2 linked regions of the Algoriphagus machipongonensis genome follow. The protein of the gene in region 1 binds, or shares a complex with, the protein of each later gene. Links are inferred from orthologs where the notes say so. Each region holds a gene or a part of one and is shown in the gene's direction. Other genes may lie near its edges.

Region 1 (9,870 bases):
ATTAAGCTTGTCTGAAAACACGAAACGCATTACCAAGAAAGAGCTTCCTACAGAGACGCTATACAAATTATGGGAATCCTCGTTAACGGATAGCACTGTCATTGAAGCCTTTATTCAGAATCAGCCCGAAAGACATATTATTGAGCCGATGGAAGGAAATGATACAGATATGTTGGTTACCTACTTTTGCATCCCAAATGAAAACACCGAATATGTCATGTTGAGCGGGGGTCCTGATTTTTTGGGCTTGCGTTTTCAGCGATTACCTAATACAAAACTTCATTTTGTAACTCAAAGGGTCCCCAAAGATGCGCGGTTCAATTATGGTTTCAATTATTTTAATCTAGATCAGGCGGGACCAACTCACGAAATTGAGTCTAGAACTGTGGAGCATGCATATGATGGGGTTCTAGAAATGCCTAATGCACCTGAGCAACCCTATATCACTGAGAGAAAGCAAGTAGAAAAAGGAACCTTAGAGGTGCTATCTATTACAAGTGAAATCCTTAATGAAGAAAGAAAAATCACCGTACATACTCCTGCCAATTACGATGCCTCCAAAGCGCATAACCTCTTAATTGTTTTTGACGGAGAGTCTTATGGAGCAAGACCAAACGGGAGATCTAGGGTACCTACACCCACCATCATGGACAACTTATTCTCGGAAAACAAAATTACTCCAACAGTTACCGTATTGGTTTGGGCAATGGGTAAAAGAAGTACCGATTTGATCAGTGAAAAATTTGGTGATTTTATAGCAGATGAACTTATTCCCTGGGTTCGTAAAAAATATAACATTCATACTAAGCCCGATCAAATTGTTCTAGCAGGATCAAGCCGAGGAGGTTTTGCTGCAAGTTTCATTGCCTTCAAACATTCAGAGGTAATAGGCAATGTTCTTTCCCAATCAGGTTCTTATTGGATCAAAGGAACAGCAGATGAAAATCATTGGATATATCCAGAGGATAATGGCAAGCTCATCAACTTATATAAACAGAGTGAACGATTACCTATCAAATTCTATATGGATATCGGTTTATATGATGCCGGGGCATCTATGCTCGGAATGAATAGACAGTTTCGGGATATCCTTGAAATAAAAGGCTATGAAGTAGACTATCGTGAATTTAAAGGAGGTCACAATTATGTGAATTGGAGAGGAACACTTGCAGATGGGTTAATGTCTTTAATTGGGACGAATTGAAACAAAGCAAAATGTATTTAAGACTGGAAATGAATGTATATCTCTGTTAGAAAAATTAAAATCCTCAGTTTTCTTTTAATTGCCTTAGTGGGCATTTACTTTTTTTGGGGGAAACTAACCCATCCAATTGGAGTTCAAAAAGTAAGCTTTACTCCATCACAATCAGAGAACTTTACAAAAGGTAATTTGAATTTTTCCATATACAGGGCCAGTACCGGTGTTAGTCAAGATGTCATTTATTATTTTCACGGAAGAAACTTAGACAATACCATCTGGAATGATGACACGTATTATACATCATTAATCCAGTCGCATTGGCAAAAATCAAAAGTTAAACCACCGACAGTTGTTTCAATTTCCTATGGCCCTGAATGGTTACTTACTTCTAAAAATTCTAGAGAAAGCAGTGGTTTAATGGATGATTTCATTTCCAATTTGCCATTTATTGAGTCTAAAATTGGGAAACCTCAAAACAGGATTTTGGTTGGTGAATCTATGGGTGGATTAAATGTTTTAATCTTAGGACTTAACCATCCAGCATTGTTTTCTAGAGTTGCTGCTTTATGTCCTGGTGTTTATCTAGACTCTCCATTTTCGGATTTAGATAAAATACAGGCAGCTATGCAACGCACGGGAGCAGATCCCAAAGTTGCCTTGGGAATCTATCTCATGGCAAAAAAATACGTTTCAAATGAGGAAGAATGGAATGAGATTTCTCCCATTGAGTTAATTAAGAAAGCCAACACTGACTACCCAGAACTGTATCTTTCCTGTGGGCTATATGATAAATTTGGCAATTATGAGGGTACCGAAGCTCTTGCTGCTTTGGCCAATTCAAAAGGAGTAAAAACCCAATGGCATCCCTTGTATGGGGGGCATTGTTCCATTGACATTTCCTCATTAGCAGATTTTCTTATCATAGAGGAAGAATTAGAACTGTCATATGATGATTAGAGCGATGTATCCTTATCTGAGAAAAAGTCTTTTAGCTTTCAGGCTTTTAATGATCTCTAACTTTTAGGTCCTTATTAATAATAATTTCTTCTTCCTCTATTTCTACTCCACTTAACTTATTCAAATCCGGCTGTCCTGCATTGACCCAGGCGGTATACCAAAAGTCGGCAATCATTTTGATGGACTTTCTCATTTGCCGGTCAACTTGATGATCTAAGGCTTCGGCATATTGTTGGGTGAATTCTTCTGAGTAAACTCTGACGGTTAGGCTATTGCGTTGCTCGTAGCTGTATTTTTGGTCTTGGGGGAAATTACTTGTCAATTCTTTTTCAAATGTTAGAACAGAATCAACCATAGCATGGGCTTGTGCTACCGCATCCCAAATGGCCTGTTGCGGTTGGGAGATGTATTCTGCAGTACCAACCCAAAGTTCAAACCTATTGGCTTGAGACTCGGGAATCCGACTTTCCCAGAAACCGTGGATACCTTCTTGACCGGTCAATTGACCATTGTAATTTTTAGTGGTGTGGAGTGGTACGTTTAAATCTGCGAGATAATGTCCCAAGTCAGCAGAAAGTCTAAGAATGGCTTTTTCATTTTTACTTTCGAAAGCTTCGGTCAAATTCAGGAAAGTTAAATAAGCAGACCAGGGGCCAATTCCATTCTTTCGAAGCTCTTCTTCAGAAAATTTTTCAACAGCCTCATACCAATAGATGGGCAAAATATCGAGAGGATTTTCACCGTATTCATCCAAATCAATGTAGTGCTTTTCTGCTTCGCCAATAACAGCATACCTTCTTCGGTCAGGATTGACTGCTTTCTCGGTAATGAATTGAATATGAGGTTTATAAAAAGCTATTAGTTCAGGTGGAAGAGAGTAAATTGCCATCCTGTTTATAAGAGAATGAGCGAAAAATCCCCAGTTATTAGTGGGTGTTGGGGAAGAAAAAAGAATAAATATGGAAAGAGTTAAAAATTTCATTTCTAAAAATATTGCAATTGAAAAAGGGGTATATCGGCATGAAATAGCTATATTTGATGCTTGTTAGGCGGAAAAGTTCAATTTTCATCATTGTACTCAGTCCACTAATACTCAGTAATCTGAGAAATAAATTGGTAGTGTAAATAATTTCTGATAACTTTGCACTCCAATTCTGAATAGGGGAACATCAAAGAATTTATTTTAATAACGAGATATGGCAAATCACAAATCAGCTCTTAAGAGAATTCGTGCAAACGAAGCGAAGCGTTTGAGAAACAGATACCAAGCCAAAACAACAAGAACTTTCATCAAAAAGTTGAAAGCTACTACTGATAAAGTTGAAGCGAATGAGCTTTACAAAAAAGTAGTTTCTATGTTGGATAAATTGGCTAAGAAGAATGTGATTCACAAGAACAACGCTAATAACAAGAAATCAAGATTGGCCAAGTTTGTTAACGCTCTTGGTTAATCCCGAAAGATTCTATCTTTAAAACCCTGCTTGTCAGGGTTTTTTTATTTCTGGTAAGTTAGTATTTTTAGTTAAACTTTTTAATACGTTACCATGGAAGATCATAGTTCTTTTAAGATTTCCCAGCTTGCCGAAGCAGATAGGCCAAGAGAGAAATTACTTTTGAAAGGGAAGTCTTCGCTTTCCGATGCCGAATTAATCGCGATTTTAATTGGGTCAGGCTCTACGACCTTGAGTGCGGTAGATTTATCAAGACATATTCTTTCCTCTGTAAACCATGATTTGTTTTCTCTAGCCAGATTGAGCGTTCAGGATTTAAAGAAGTTTAAAGGGATTGGCGAAGCTAAAGCCATATCGATTATTGCAGCTTTGGAGATAGGACGAAGGAGAAAAGATTCCGAGCCAGTACAAAAACCAAAAATCACCTCATCTCAGGATGTTTATAATTTGATGAAAGCGGAGTTGGCAGATGAGTCGGTTGAATATTTTTATTTGGTCCTGCTTAGCCGATCCAATCAAGTCATAAAAAAGCACCTGATATCAAAAGGAGGGACAGCAGGGACCGTAGTAGATTCTAAATTGATTTTTAAATCAGCGCTCGATTACCTCGCTCAATCCATGATTTTGGTTCATAATCACCCCAGCGGAAACCTAAAACCCTCCGAACAGGACAAAAGACTGACAGAAAGATTGGTGAAAATTGGTAGAGAATTGGATTTGCCGGTTCTAGATCATGTTATTTTTACAGATCTTGGCTACTTTAGCTTCGCCGATGAAGGATTGATCTGAAAGAATGAAACCAAAAAATATTTTATTTCTAGTAGTGGCTACGGTAATCGTAGCGGCCATAGCGTATACATTGACCGGAACAGAAAGCCCGGAAGCTTATAAAGAAAAAATCGAGGCAGAAAGAGAGAGGCAGTTTAAGTTTATTCGATACAATATTGACTCTCCTTTGACCGAGGAACAAAAAAGTGGGTTTAAGGAGCTTGATTTTTACCCTATCGACCCTGCTTTCAAGGTGAAAGCACTGATGGTACCAGTAGAAAACAAAAAAGTACGAGTGGTGCCCTTGACGGATGGTTCGGAAGAGCGATACATAGAGCATTCCTATGCTGAATTTGAATTAAAAGGAAAACCCCAGAAGTTATTATTGTTGCAAGCAATTGATGAGCCTGATATGCGAAATTTCTTTTTGGCTTTCGCAGATGAGACCAGTGGCTTGGAAACCTATGGAGGGGGACGTTATATCAACGCACGTCAGGACGGAAAGAATAGTATCACGCTGGATTTTAATTTGGCTTACAATCCTTATTGTGCCTATAATCCAGATTTTGCTTGCCCTATTCCTCCTCGTGAGAACATCATGGAGATCGCAATTGAGGCTGGTGAGAAAAATTACGAGAAATAGCCTTTTTGCCTAAATCAAATCTCTTAAATTTGTATCTTATTCTAATCAAATTGGGGTTTTCGAACCCCTTTTGTTTATCTAGTCGAATCTGGGATTCGAAAGCAACAGCAAATTATTCATGAAAATATCTATAAACAGACTCAAAAATCATCTGACTTTAACTGAAAGTTCAGAAGAAATTGCAGACCTCCTGACTCAATCCGGACTGGAAGTAGAGGGTTTGGAGCCTTTTGAGTCTATCAAAGGAGCATTAGAGGGTGTAGTCGTAGGAGAAGTTTTGACTTGTGAGAAGCATCCCAATGCAGATAAATTAAAGATTACTACTGTAGATGTAGGAGCTGAAAGTCCTGCGAATATTGTTTGTGGAGCTCCTAACGTAGCCCAAGGTCAAAAAGTCTTGGTAGCTAAAGTAGGAACTACCATTTACCCAAGTTCAGGTGATCCGCTGACATTGAAAAAAGCAAAAATCAGAGGAGAGGTTTCAGAAGGGATGATATGTGCTGAAGATGAATTGGGACTTGGGTCTAGTCATGCAGGTATTTTAGTTTTGGATACAGACCTTCCCAATGGAAGCCCTGCTACTGATATTGTGGAGGTTTCTAAAGACGAGATCCTGGAGATCGGATTGACACCAAACCGTGCGGATGGCGCATCACACCTAGGGGTAGCAAGAGATTTGAAAGCTTTACTAGGAAGAGAAATCCAGATGCCTGAAGCTGTGGAGCTGAAAGTAGAAGCAGAAGGGCCTGCGATCTCGGTGGAAGTTGAAAATGCTGCAGATTGTCCAAGGTATGCAGGGGTAGTTTTGACTGGATTGAAAATTGGTCCATCTCCCCAGTGGTTACAGAATTTCTTGAAGTCTTTGGATTTGGATCCCATTAATAATGTGGTGGATATCACCAATTTTATCCTTCATGATTTAGGTCAGCCACTTCATGCTTTTGATGCGGATAAGATTTCCGAAGGAAAAATCATCGTTGGCAAGCTCCCAAAGGATACCAAGTTCACCACCTTAGATGAAAAGGAAAGAAAGCTTTCCGGAGAGGAATTGATGATCAAAGATCCAAAAGGAGGCTTATGTATCGCCGGGGTTTTCGGAGGTGAAGATTCAGGGGTTTCAGATGATACCACTTCGATCTTTTTGGAGTCTGCTTATTTTTCACCGGATATCATTCGAAAAGGAAGTCAATTTCATGGTTTGAAAACCGATGCTTCTTTCAGATTTGAAAGAGGAACAGACCCTAATATGCCTGTTTATGCATTGAAGCAAGCGGTGAAATTAATTCAGGAGATTGCTGGAGGGAAAGTTAGTTCTGAAATTATAGATCTTTACCCAAACCCAATTGAGGATTTTGTGATCGAGGTAGAGTATGGGCATGTCAACCGATTGATTGGTAAAACCATCGAGCCATCAGAGGTCAAATCTATTTTGGAAAGCCTTGAGATTAGGGTTGAAAATGAAACAGAAACCGGATTCACAGCTATCGCCAAGCCCTATCGCGTAGATGTGACTAGGGAGGCAGACATTATCGAAGAGGTTTTAAGGATTCATGGTTTCCATCAAGTATTGCTTTCAGAGAATCTGAAGACAGATTTTTTGGCGGAGCATCCGGTGAAAGATTTAAATAAACTTCAATACCGTATGACGGAAATTCTTTCTGCTCAAGGGTATCATGAGATAATTACGAATAGTTTGACGAAGCCAGGATATGCTGAGAAATCAGGTTATCTAGATGCTTCCAAGAGCGTAGAGATTTATAATAAGCTAAGTGAGGATTTGGGCGTGATGCGTCAGACTCTCTTATTTTCCGGTTTGGAGGTCTTGGCTAGAAATATAAATAGAAGACAGACCGATCTTAAGACCTTTGAGTTTGGTACGGTCTATCAAAAATCTGAGGAGGGTTATCAAGAGGGGAGAAGGCTGGGTATTTTCCTTTCAGGGAATAAGTCTTCTGAGAGTTGGTTGGAACCAGCTAGAGCCTTTGCTTTTGCAGACCTTTATGCAACGGTGGAGAAACTGCTGGAAAAACTGAATATTTCCATCGGTGATATTAGTATGGTGGAGTCAGCTCCTTTTGATTATGGCTTAAAATTAATGTTAGGTCAAAAGGAAATCGGTTCCATCGGGTTAGTTGAAGAAAAGCTTCTAAAACTAGCCGAGGTAAGGCAAGAAGTTTTCTTTGCTGAGCTGGATTGGGATTTGTTATGTAAGAAAGCCAGCGGGCTTAAGAAGTATCAGGATATCTCCAAATTCCCCGAGGTAAGGAGGGATTTGTCTTTGGTAATTGATAAATCTGTGAGTTTTGATCAGGTAAAATCTGTAGGAATTAAGTTCGGAGGAAAATTATTACAGAGAATTGGCGTTTTCGATGTATACCAAGGTGATAAAATTGATGCGGGTAAAAAGGCTTACGCATTGAGTTTTCACTTACAGGATCAGGAAAAAACACTGACCGATAAGGTAATTGACAAAACTATGAGTAAATTGATTCAAGCCTTTGAAAAAGAAGTAGGTGCATTGATCCGTACTTAGAAGATGATTCACGACGAACTGCAAAAATTGGAAAAACTGGTGCATCAAGCCAGTAAGAAATTAGAACATTTGACTGAAGAAAATGAACAACTGAAGTCAAAAATGACTGAATTGACGGCTGAATTGAGTCAAAAAGAGCAGGAAATCGACCATTTTAAAAATAAGATTAAAATTAGTAACATTGTGGAGAGCCGACCGGTGGATTCTGAAGATTCAACCGAAATGAGTGAATTAATCAATAATTATATACAAGAAATCGACCATTTAATCACCTACTTATCCGAGTGATATGGAGACACTTGCCATCAAAGTAAAAATAGGAGATAGAGAATATCCCATGCGCGTCAAGATCGAGGATGAAGCCAAGATCCGGCATGCAGGCAAGTTGATAAATGAAAAATTGAGAAAGTACCGAGAGGAATATGGACTAGACGATCAGCAAGATCTAATCGCAATGGTAGCCTTTGATTGCATGGTGGAATCACTGGAAACCAATGAAGTAAATGCCGAGGACAGTGAACATATCCGAACTAGTTTGTCACAATTGAATTCGTTGCTTTCAAAAGCTTTGTAATTAACATTACCCACTTATTTCCAGAATTTTTAAGATTCCCCGCAGGTTAAATTCATATTAAAATACCTATGGGAGATATATTATACATAGTCCTGGCCGCCCTGGTGGGGCTTGGTGCAGGAGCCGCGATAGCGGGATTATTGATTAAAAATAAAAACCAAAAACTCGAAGAAGAGACCAAAGAAAAGATTAAATCCATGCTTCGAGAGGCAGAGATCAATGCCGAATCAATCAAAAAGGATAGAATCTTAGAAGCGAAAGAAAAGTACCTAAAGCTAAAGTCGGAGTTTGACGAAGAGGTGAGTAACAAGAAAAGTATCATCATCACCAATGAAAATAAAGTCAAGCAAAGAGAGCAACAAGTATCCAAAGAGCTAGAGCAGGTAAAGAGAAAAGAAGCAGAATTAGATAGCAAAAAAGAAAACCTAAACGCGCAACTTCACTCCGTTCAAGTAAAGAAGGAAGAGCTTGAAAAAGTGACCAACCAACGGATTGCAGACCTTGAAAAAGTAGCTGCTCTAACTAGAGAAGAGGCGAGAGAGCAACTGGTTTCTATGCTTACAGAAGAGGCTCAAACCAAAGCTTCATCGCAAATCAAAGATATTCTGGACGAGGCTAAACTGACTGCTACCAAGCAAGCTAAAAAGATCGTACTAGATACAATTCAAAGAACTGCTACAGAACATGCGGTTGAGAATTGTGTTTCCGTGTTTAACATAGAAAGTGACGATATCAAAGGTAAAATTATCGGTAGAGAGGGTAGAAATATCCGAGCTTTGGAAGCTGCAACGGGGGTGGAAATCGTAGTTGATGATACGCCAGAGGCAATCATTATTTCAGGCTTTGATCCGGTGAGAAGAGAAATCGCAAAGCTTTCTCTTCATAGACTTGTTCAGGATGGAAGAATCCACCCGGCTAGAATTGAAGAAGTTGTCGCCAAGACAGAAAAGAATATTGAAGAGGAAATTGTAGAGATTGGAGAGAGAACTTGTATCGACCTGGGCGTTCATGGTCTTCACCCTGAACTGATCAAAATGGTGGGTAGAATGAGGTTCAGATCTTCCTATGGTCAAAACTTATTGCAGCACTCCAGAGAGGTGGCAAAGCTTTCTTCTACCATGGCAGCAGAGATGGGCTTGAATGCCAAATTGGCTAAAAGGGCTGGCTTACTTCATGATATTGGAAAGGTATGGCCTGAAGAACAAGAGCTGCCTCACGCAGTCTTGGGGATGGAATTAGCGAAGCGCTATAAAGAGCATCCGGAAGTTTGTAATGCCATCGGAGCTCACCATGATGAGATCGAGATGACATCGATGATTTCACCGATTGTTCAGGCTTCCGATGCGATTTCTGGAGCTAGACCAGGAGCCAGAAGGGAAGTGATGGATAGCTACATCAAGAGATTGAAAGAGCTGGAAGAACTAGCTTTGAGCTTTGATGGAGTCAATAAGTGTTTCGCTATGCAGGCGGGGCGTGAACTCAGAGTATTGGTAGATGCTGATAATGTAGATGATTCTACAGCAGGAAAGCTATCCTTTGATATTTCGCAGAAAATAGAAAAGGAAATGCAGTATCCTGGACAAATCAAGATCACAGTGATCCGAGAAATGAGAGCTGTAAATTACGCTAGATAATAAATTTTAAAAATTCAATAATGGCAGAAACGATTTAGTTTCTGCCATTTTTTTTTGGGATCTGAATGCTTTTGTATTACTTATTTTCAGGTAGGTTTTGGCTTTTTGA
Region 2 (9,642 bases), 3.5 Mb from region 1 along the record:
TTGACCGTGTAGAAGTTCTTGATCAGAAGTCTGACCAAAGCCGATTAACGGGTTTTGATGATGGAACCTATACCAAAACCATTAATATCATCCTGAGAGAAGACCGTAAAAACGGAAAGTTTGGTAGAGTCTACGGAGGATATGGAACAGACGATAGATATTCGGCTGGAGGAAGTGTGAACCTATTTAATGGAGACCGAAGAGTTTCTATTTTAGGTCTATTCAATAATGTCAATCAGCAAAACTTTTCAAGCGAAGACCTAGCAGGTGTAAATGCCAACGCTTCTGGAGGAAGAGGACGTGGTCGTGGCGGCTGGGGAGGTGGAGGCGGAAGCTTCTACGGTGGCAATGATATTGGAACGATTACCACCAACGCGATTGGTTTGAACTATAGTGACAAGCTGGGTTCCAAAGTAAATTTAACCGGAAGTTATTTCTTCAATAACTCCAATAACTCCTTGAGACAAATCACCAATCGTGAAACTGTCATCAACGAAAGTCTGACTCAGTATTATCAAGAGAACTTGGTCAATACCGTGGAAAATTACAACCACAGAGCAAATGCGAGAATTGAAGCAGACTTAAATGATAAAAACTCTCTGATCATCACCCCAAATATTTCTTTCTCTACCCGGAAGACCTTTAGTGATCGAGATGCCTTCACCTCTAATAATGCAGGCGATTCCCTATCTGCACTAAGATCAATTACGGATGCAGAAAACAATTCATACAATATCTCAAACAACATCACTTACCGATATAAGTTTGACAAAAAGGGAAGAACATTTTCTACGGACATCTTTACCAATTGGAATAATAATGACCAATATTCCGAACTGTTGGCAGCAAGTGTAGACTATGATAGAAACGCAGTAGACACAACCTTGCAAGAAACCGACGTGTTATCAAAAGGCTTTAATTATCGTGTCAACATGACGTGGACAGAACCTTTGGGAGAAAAATCTATTGGTACGGTAGGTTACCAAATTGGAAATAACAAAACTGATTCTGACCAGAGAACACGAGTATTTAACGAAGAAATGCAACCCGTCTTGGACACTGCATTAAGTAATGTTTTTGAAAACAAATTTATCACTCAAAGACTTCGTACCGGATACGCTTATAATAACGAAGGTTGGAACTTTAACGTCAACTTGGATTATCAAAACGCCAGATTGGACAATGAGGCTACTTTCCCAAACCCAGGTGTTTTTAATAGAGACTTTAATAACATCCTACCAAGTGCTCATGTGAGTTTCAGAAACCGTGAAACAGGAATGAATTTCCGAATTCGCTACCGTACCAATACAGATGAACCTTCTGTAAGCCAATTACAGAATGTGGTAAACAACCAAAACCCTCTAAACCTTAGTGTTGGTAACCCTACTTTGAGCCAAAGTTTTCAGAATAGCATCTTTGCCAACATCGGTAAATTCAACATGGAGAAGAATCGTTCTTTCTTTATGTTCCTCAACTATTCTAGCACCAATAATTACATCGGTAGTAGCACTTTTATAGCGGAACAAGATACTTTGATCAATGGGGATGTATTACTGAGAAAAGGTGGACAAATCAGGATGCCAGTGAATTTGGATGGAAATTTCAACACGCGCTTGTTTATGAGTTATGGCACACCGATTCAAAAAATCAAGTCAAAAATCAACTTCAATACTAGGCTTGGTTTTACTCGTAATCCAGGTTTGATTAATGGAGAGAGAAACTTAAATGACAACATCGATTTAAGCCAAGGACTTACCCTGACAAGTAATATCAGTAAGGACTTTGATTTCACCATTAGCACAACGGGTACTTACACCATTGTCAACTCAAGTCTTCAGGAAAATTTAGATCAAAACTATTATATCCAAGAATCAAATCTACGCCTTTACTATTCTCCAAATGATGGGAAGTTATTTGTGGGTAATAACATCAACAACTCCCTGTATAGTGGACTTTCTGAAGGGTTTGATCAATCCGTTTGGTTATGGAATATTGAAGCAGGTTACCGCTTTGCCAAAAACAATAAAGCTGAATTGAAAGTCGTCATCTTCGATTTGTTAAATCAGAATAACAGCATTCAGAGAACAATTTCTGATGTGGCTGTTACGGATGTTTATACCAATGTTTTGACAAGATATGGATTGCTGACCTTCACTTACATCATAGGTAATTTTAAACAACCTGAAAATAATGGTGGAGATAGACCTTGGGGAGGACCAAGACGAGGCGGTAGAACTTGGTAAAAAGAATTACCAAATAGGATTTAAGATTACGAGATCATACGATTTTAAGCCGACTGGAAATTTTCAGTCGGTTTTTTTATTTACCCTTCTACTAAATATTAGTAATGATAACTAAATTGTTATTTATATGAGATATTTATACCACCTTGCTCTATCCATCTTTTTCTTTTCCTGTACATCAGAATCCGAGAAGAACTCGATAATATCAATAGAACTCGATGATTTTAAAGAGATCGAAATCAGTTCTGAATTACACTTTTTTGAAGAGATAATAAATCCTTCAAGTTTTATGCATCAAGGGGATAAAATACTGATTGGTGAATACCATAATGTTCCAGATGAATATCCTCGCTTTCATATCATCAATACGGTAGACTGGACTTATGATAAACCCAAAGGTAAAGTTGGCCAAGGTCCATTAGAAAATAATGTACCCTCTTTTATAGAATCACAGGACAAAGACAATTTTTGGGTAAATGACTACAATAACAGAAAGATCTCTTCATTTTCGATGAATGACACCTCTTTATTGGCTAGTAAGGATCACAATATTCCTGATCCAAGTCTGGGACGTTTGGATCTGATTTTAATTCCTAATGGAAACTATCTGGGAATGGCAAGTGAAAGCGAAAGCAAAATTTTGGAATTTGATCGAGAAGGAAAACTAATTGGACATTATGGTGACTTAGAAAAAATTGCTGAAATGCCAGATTTACCAATAAATCAAATAAGCCTTCTAAACAAAGGTAGGTTTGGTGGAAATCAGGAAAATGAGGTTTATGTCTTAACGAGTATGTATCGAGATAAGCTGGAAATATTCAATTATAAAACTAAAGATTTTATTTCCGTGATCGGGCCCGACCTGAAGGTACCTGAATTTGAGTACATAGACAGTAAATTCGGAGGAATGATGAGTTTTCCCCCTAACTATCCAAAGAAATATCAAGAGGTGGCTGTAAGTGAAAAATTCATTTTTGCACTCTACTCCGGATTTTCTTATAACGACTATGCAAAATCAGGGTTGACAGCCAAAGAAATCAGGGTATTCACTTTAAAGGGAAAACCAAAATGGCGACTGTTATTGGATAGGTCAGTTTCTTATATTTCAATCAACGAACAGGCCAATGAAATCTATGCCTTGACCACTGGGGAAGATCCAGGCATTGCTGTTTTTCAGATCCCGAAGGAGCTTTTATAAACAAAAAAAACCGACTCTAATACTAGAGCCGGCCTTCGATTGGGTAACAAATTACTATTACATTTTTGGAAGAACTACGGTATCCACAGAGTGAATCACTCCATTTTTCTGCCAAACATCTGCGATAGTCACTTTAGATTGACCCCCGTTTTCATCTGTGATATAAAGGTCTTTACCTTTCATCCAAGCAGTTAATTTACCTCCTTGCACAGTAGTAAGAACCGCTTTTCCTTTCCCTTTTTTAATTGCAGCAGCAATCTCCTTAGAGCCCATTTTACCTGCTACTACATGGTAAGTAAGAACCGCTTGTAATTGCGCTTTGTTCTCTGGCTTCAAAAGAGTCTCTACAGTACCTTCAGGAAGTTTCTCGAAAGCCGAGTTTTCCGGAGCAAATACGGTAAATGGTCCTGCACCTTGTAATGTCTCAACCAAACCAGCAGCTTTTACTGCGGCAACCAATGTCGTGTGATCTGCAGAATTTACTGCATTCTCCACAATATTTTTAGAAGGATACATTTCTGCTCCTCCCACCATCACGGTATTCTCCATTTGAGCAAAAGCAATATTTGCAGACAAGAAAATAAATGCCGACATGGCGAATTTTAAAAGATTTTGAATTTTCATAATGTTGTAAGTTTTGATGATTTTTTATTTCCTATTTGAAGTGAATTACGAAGCATATGGATGGGTTGGATTGAGGGAGATTTGAAAGAATTGTAAGAACTCTCCTTTTTTGGCTGGCAAAGGATGCGAATCCCTTTTCATTTTTTTGTCTTAAAAAGCCTAAAACCCTTAGCTTTGTGGCTTGATTAATTGGTAAAGCATGTATCAGGAGAAAATTGAAGCAATAAAAGCTGCTATTGCGAAGGCAGACGCAAATACACCCGAAGAATTAGAGTCTTTCCGAATGGAATTTATTTCTAAGAAATCCGTAGTGGGTGGACTTTTTGCCGAAATGGGGAAAATCCCAAATGAGGAAAAACGAGCTTTTGGACAATTGGTAAATGGAGTGAAGCAAATTGCTGAAGAAAAATTTCAGGAATTAATCGAGAAAGTTAATCAAGCCAATAAAAAGTCAAAATCTGCTGATATTGATTTGACTTTACCGCCCTCCAATCATGAAATTGGTGGTATTCATCCTCTAACAGCAACCAGACAGAGAATTATTGAGATTTTCGAGAGAATCGGTTTCAACTTATCTGAAGGACCAGAAATAGAAGATGATTGGCATAATTTTACTGCCTTAAACTTCCCTGAAAACCACCCAGCCCGTGAGATGCAGGACACCTTCTTCATTGAAAAAAATCCTGATATCGCCTTGCGTACGCATACCTCTTCGGTGCAGGTTCGTGTGATGGAAAATCAAAAACCTCCGATCAGAACACTTTCTCCGGGAAGAGTGTATAGAAATGAGGCAATTTCTGCTCGCGCACATTGTATTTTCCACCAAGTGGAAGGTTTATATGTAGATGAAAACGTTGGGTTTGCCGATTTAAAGAATACCCTATACCACTTTGCAAAAGAGATGTTTGGGAAAGGAACCAAGGTCAGATTCAGACCTTCCTATTTCCCATTTACTGAGCCTAGCGCAGAGATTGATATCACCTGTATGATTTGTGGCGGAAAAGGCTGCAACGTCTGTAAAGGTACAGGATGGGTAGAAATTGGTGGTTCTGGAATGGTAGATCCAAATGTTTTGGAAAACTGTGGTATCGATTCCAAAAAATACACTGGATTTGCTTTCGGAATGGGAATAGAAAGAATCGCCATGTTGAAATACCAGATCAAAGATCTTCGATTATTTACAGAAAACGATGTCCGGTTCCTAAAGCAGTTTAGGCCGATATTATAGATAAAAACATCTTTAAAACAGAAAAGCCCGATTGAAATCGGGCTTTTCTGTTTTTATAGCAAGTTGATCTTATTCAAGACCCTTGTCTCTCATTTTTTTGAACTCATCAAACCTTCTAAAGATTGCGACTGTAAAGCCGGTCAGCATGATGATTGTCCCAATCCAAAGTACATTGATGTAAGGTTTCACAATGGCTTTCATCACTACATAATCCTTTTGGTATTGATTGACTTTAAAGACAAATTTATTCTCCATTGGAAGGATATTATCTAAGGTGATTTTGATCCCCAATTCTGAGTCTATTACTGGGATTTTACCCACTTGATTATTTCTGATGATAAAGGTAGGCTCTAATACTTTTTCTACATCGTAATCCAAAATTCTCAGTTTTGCTTTTACAGCAACATCCCCTTCTTGTAGCACGTAGCCATCAATTTCCTCCATCACATCAGCACCATCAAAATAGGTGACAAAATCTGCAACATGGAATTGCTCTCCAGGAGCTGCTTCGTAGATTTCTTCTTCTTTCCAATCTGGGTCTTCATAGTCGTTCATAGCCGCGACATAGGTATAAAGATCCTTGTCCAAATAGATTTTTGAATCTGGCGAAGAAATCAAACCTCCCATGCTAGAATTAAACTGAGACATCGGGTTCAAAGAAAACTGAAGCTTTTCATTTTGGTAATAGTCGATTTTGAAATAGTCATTTTCTTCTAAAACCAAGTCCAAGGTGTCTCCATGCTGGAAGTAATTTTTATAATCTTCCAAAGCAATGGCCTCATTGACATTTCCCGTCGATTCCAATAGTTTGGCAGGCACATATTCTGGAACTCCTACCACCTTTTTCTGTCTACCACGGTAAGTCACCGTGTAGTCTTTCATTTGAGTAGGTTTATTGATCCAAAGAAGGACATGCTCTTTATTAAGTTCATCCTCCCAGCTATTGCTATAGGTCAATCCTGACATATTGATAGAAATGACATCAGAATAACCTGAGCTGAACATAATGCCTATTAAGGCCATTCCTAAACCTATATGCGCCAGTGATCCTCCAGCAAGTTTGAATGTTGACTTTTTCAGGATTTTAGCGAGAATTACAGAGTTGGCAACAATTGTGAAAGTTGCTGCCAATACGATAATGATATATTTCCAATCGTAAACTTTTGCTAAAACAATAATGCCTGCCGAAATCAATACAGAAACTATATAAGGTGTGACCAGCGTGTTTTTCAAGGTTTGCTTGTCCATTTTCTGCCACCAGAAAAACTGGCCTACGGCAGTTAATAAGGCCAAAACTACAGCGAACCATAATTGGAATTTTGTATAGAATTCAATCTGATCTGCTGGTGGAGCCATATTAGAAATCCCACCAAAACTTTCTACCAAAGTATTCCAAACCGGTATGGAAGTGGGAAGAATAACTTGAAAAGCCATCAAACCTAAGGTAGTCGCTCCGATAAACACCCAAAACTCCCGAGAGTAAACGGAAGCCTCCTTTTCGGATGAAGGAATATGCTTCCATGCTCTTGCTGCCAAAAAGACTGCTACTACCAAGAAGAATAGCATGTATATCAGCAATTGACCAGAAAGCCCTAAATCTGTAAAAGAGTGTACCGAAGCATCACCTAATACCCCGGATCTAACAAGGAAAGTCGCGTAAAGCACCAAAATAAAGGTCATAATCACCAAAACAATCGAAGTCTTGAGTGCAGTCGCACTTTTCTTAAAGGTAATCATGGTATGAATGGCTGCTACCAAGACCAACCAAGGAACATATACGGCATTTTCCACCGGATCCCAGTTCCAATAGCCGCCAAAGTTCAATGTCACATAAGCCCAATAAGCTCCCATGATAATTCCCATTCCAAGGATCATGGCAGAGAAAATCGCCCATGGCAAAGCAGGTCTGATCCACTCAGAGTACCTTTTCATCATTAAGCCTCCCATTAAGAAAGCAAATGGCACTAAAGTCGATGCATATCCCAAAAACAAGGTCGGGGGATGGATCACCATCCAAATATTTTGTAATAGCGGGTTAAGCCCTGTTCCGTCTTCAGGTACAAAGTCAGGGTTCATCTGAAATATAGGAGCCTGCGTAGCATCTCTTAGAAGAATAAATGGTGAGCTACCAATTTTTAAATCTCCAATAACGACTCCTAGAATCATGGAAACCAAAAAAGCCTGAACCAGTGAGAATACGATCATTACCGGTCCTTCCCAGAACTTGTTGGTGTTGATGACGGTAATCCCCAAAACTACGTTCCAGAAGATCCACAGGATAAAGGCTCCTTCCTGTCCTTCCCAGAAACTGGATATCATGTAATGTACAGGCAATGCTTTTGAGCTATGCGAATAGGCATAAAAATACTCATAGCGATGATTGTAAATAATCTCAAAAAGTGAAACCGCTATCAAAGTGGCTGAAACACTATGGATATAGAAACTGAAGCGACTAAATTTTCTCCAACTCGCTTTTTCTAATTCGTTGGCACGAAAATACTGATAGTAGGCGTAGGCAGTCACCAATGAACTGACAAAGGCCACTATGGTCATTAAGTGGCCAAAATTACCGATAAAGGTATTGATCATGGATTTTTTGTTCTAACTAGTCAAACTCACATTCCAGCCGCCTGCACGTCGGTTTCCTGATATTTAGAGGGGCACTTCATCAGGATTTTGTCTGCGATGAAAATTTCTTCTGTCTTGTATTGCCCTATCACCACCACAGATTCGGATCGGGTGAAATCCGCAGGTACAGGCTCATTATAAAACACTTCTTGTTCAGTGCCATCATTGTCCACTAACACAAATGTAAAAGAGGTTTTATCGTCTCTGACATTCAATCCGGTCACTTCTCCTGCTTGATTTTTCTTCAGCTGTCCAACAACGTGTATCGGTTGATCATCCCCTTCTTGTTTCATCTCAAGTGCAGTACTGAAGCTTTCATAGCTACTTGCATCACCAATGGAAGTCATGATGATGACAATTGCTACAGCAATAATTCCTATTCCTATGATATGTCCTTTTTTCATCGTTTTCGAAATTTAGGATTGAATGTTTTGTTCCAGTTTACTGATTTTCCTATCCGTACTAATTAGGTATACGGTTATTCCTGCAAAGATCAATACGATCACACCTACTAATACGTAAATTTTGCCATTGGATCTCATTACATCTGCCATCTCCACAGAATTATTGGAGTAGTCAGATTCTGTTACAGGGATCTTCTCTTGCGCCACAGCACTCAAGGAGAAAATCATCAATGCAATCAACACTAGTTTTTTCATCGATCAGGAATTAATCATTCGTTCTTCTAATACTCTTTCCACCCTACGCATTCTGACGCGCACAGTTGCAATCCAACTGCCTAAAAGTGTCCATCCAATAATTGCCGGGTAAAAAACCATCCTCAATTTAGAGTCAAGGTCATAGGCATTGAAGCCTGGATTTCCACCATTACCTGGGTGAAGGCTATCCGTCAATCTTGGTAAGACAAATATTAAAGGGATAAATGCGGCAAAAGCAAAGATGTTATAAATAGCACCTATCCTTGCTCTTTGCTGAGTATCCGTCAAAGAATTCCGCAAAATCAAATAGGCGAAATACATTAAGATTCCTATGGCAGCTGCATTCTGTTTTGGATCCGAACTCCAATATTCTCCCCAGGTAAATTTTGCCCAAAGCATTCCTGTCACGATGCCCAGGACCCCAAAAAGAATCGCTGCTCCAGCAAATTCAATAGCCATGTCATCATTCTTGATGTCGTTGGTTCTTAAATACCGAATACTGTAATATACAGAAACCACCAGCATCAGAATCATTCCAAACCACATGGTGACATGGAAATGAAGTGCTCGTATCGTTTCATTTAAGATCGGAAGTCGAGGAACATCCATCAGCAAACCTGCAGTTAAGGTATACAGCAGCAGGGCGATGGCAAGGATTTTCCACCAGCTTTGGCGCATAGGGTATTTTTGCTAATTCAAGCGCAAAAATAAGGCATAAGTTCCTGATTTCGCTGCTTTTTCTAAAGTCTTTTGAACTCTGGGTCCACAATAGTCAGTAATCCTTATTGAGGGTATATCAATTGGAGATCATAATCTTCCAATTTCAAGCCTACGACCTCCACAAATAAGGGAACAAGATATATCCCGCGGCCGCAACAATCGCATTGATCGCAAGAAGTGAGATGATTTTATCCGCACTGACACTCCAGTCCAGACCATCCATGGCATTTTTAGAAATACGAATCGCCATCAATAGTATAGGGATAATCACCGGAAAACTTAAAATTGCCATGAGTGTGGCATTATTTCCAGCTTTGGAAGCTATCCCACTGACCATGGTCA

The links.
Region 2: the proteins of pheT (region 1) and pheS are in contact, whole or in part, in a crystal structure (PDB 6P24), measured with the Escherichia coli proteins. The link is inferred for Algoriphagus machipongonensis from one-to-one orthologs.

Annotation. Positions count from the first base shown.
Region 1 is NZ_CM001023.1:4,170,060-4,179,929, reverse strand. The notes cover bases 4,800-7,845. They hold pheT (phenylalanine--tRNA ligase subunit beta), read left to right. Parts: upstream 4,800-5,138; coding sequence 5,139-7,553; downstream 7,554-7,845. Other genes in these bases: ALPR1_RS17545 (cell division protein ZapA), read left to right, coding at 7,843-7,845; ALPR1_RS17550 (hypothetical protein), read left to right, coding at 7,557-7,841; ALPR1_RS17560 (DUF1684 domain-containing protein), read left to right, coding at 4,800-5,020. Also shown: ALPR1_RS17585 (alpha/beta hydrolase), read left to right, coding at 1-1,204; ALPR1_RS17580 (alpha/beta hydrolase), read left to right, coding at 1,238-2,158; ALPR1_RS17575 (zinc dependent phospholipase C family protein), read right to left, coding at 2,205-3,047; rpsT (30S ribosomal protein S20), read left to right, coding at 3,355-3,609; RadC family protein, read left to right, coding at 3,703-4,398; more of ALPR1_RS17560, read left to right, coding at 4,403-4,799; more of ALPR1_RS17545, read left to right, coding at 7,846-8,127; rny (ribonuclease Y), read left to right, coding at 8,196-9,761.
Region 2 is NZ_CM001023.1:679,084-688,725, reverse strand. Bases 3,461-6,278 are described here. They hold pheS (phenylalanine--tRNA ligase subunit alpha), read left to right. Parts: upstream 3,461-4,264; coding sequence 4,265-5,293; downstream 5,294-6,278. Other genes in these bases: ccsA (cytochrome c biogenesis protein CcsA), read right to left, coding at 5,363-6,278; ALPR1_RS02820 (fasciclin domain-containing protein), read right to left, coding at 3,499-4,065. Also shown: ALPR1_RS02830 (TonB-dependent receptor), read left to right, coding at 1-2,243; ALPR1_RS02825 (BF3164 family lipoprotein), read left to right, coding at 2,371-3,441; more of ccsA, read right to left, coding at 6,279-7,882; ALPR1_RS02805 (cytochrome c maturation protein CcmE domain-containing protein), read right to left, coding at 7,909-8,325; ALPR1_RS02800 (CcmD family protein), read right to left, coding at 8,338-8,580; cytochrome c biogenesis protein CcsA, read right to left, coding at 8,584-9,258; ALPR1_RS02790 (heme exporter protein CcmB), read right to left, coding at 9,410-9,642.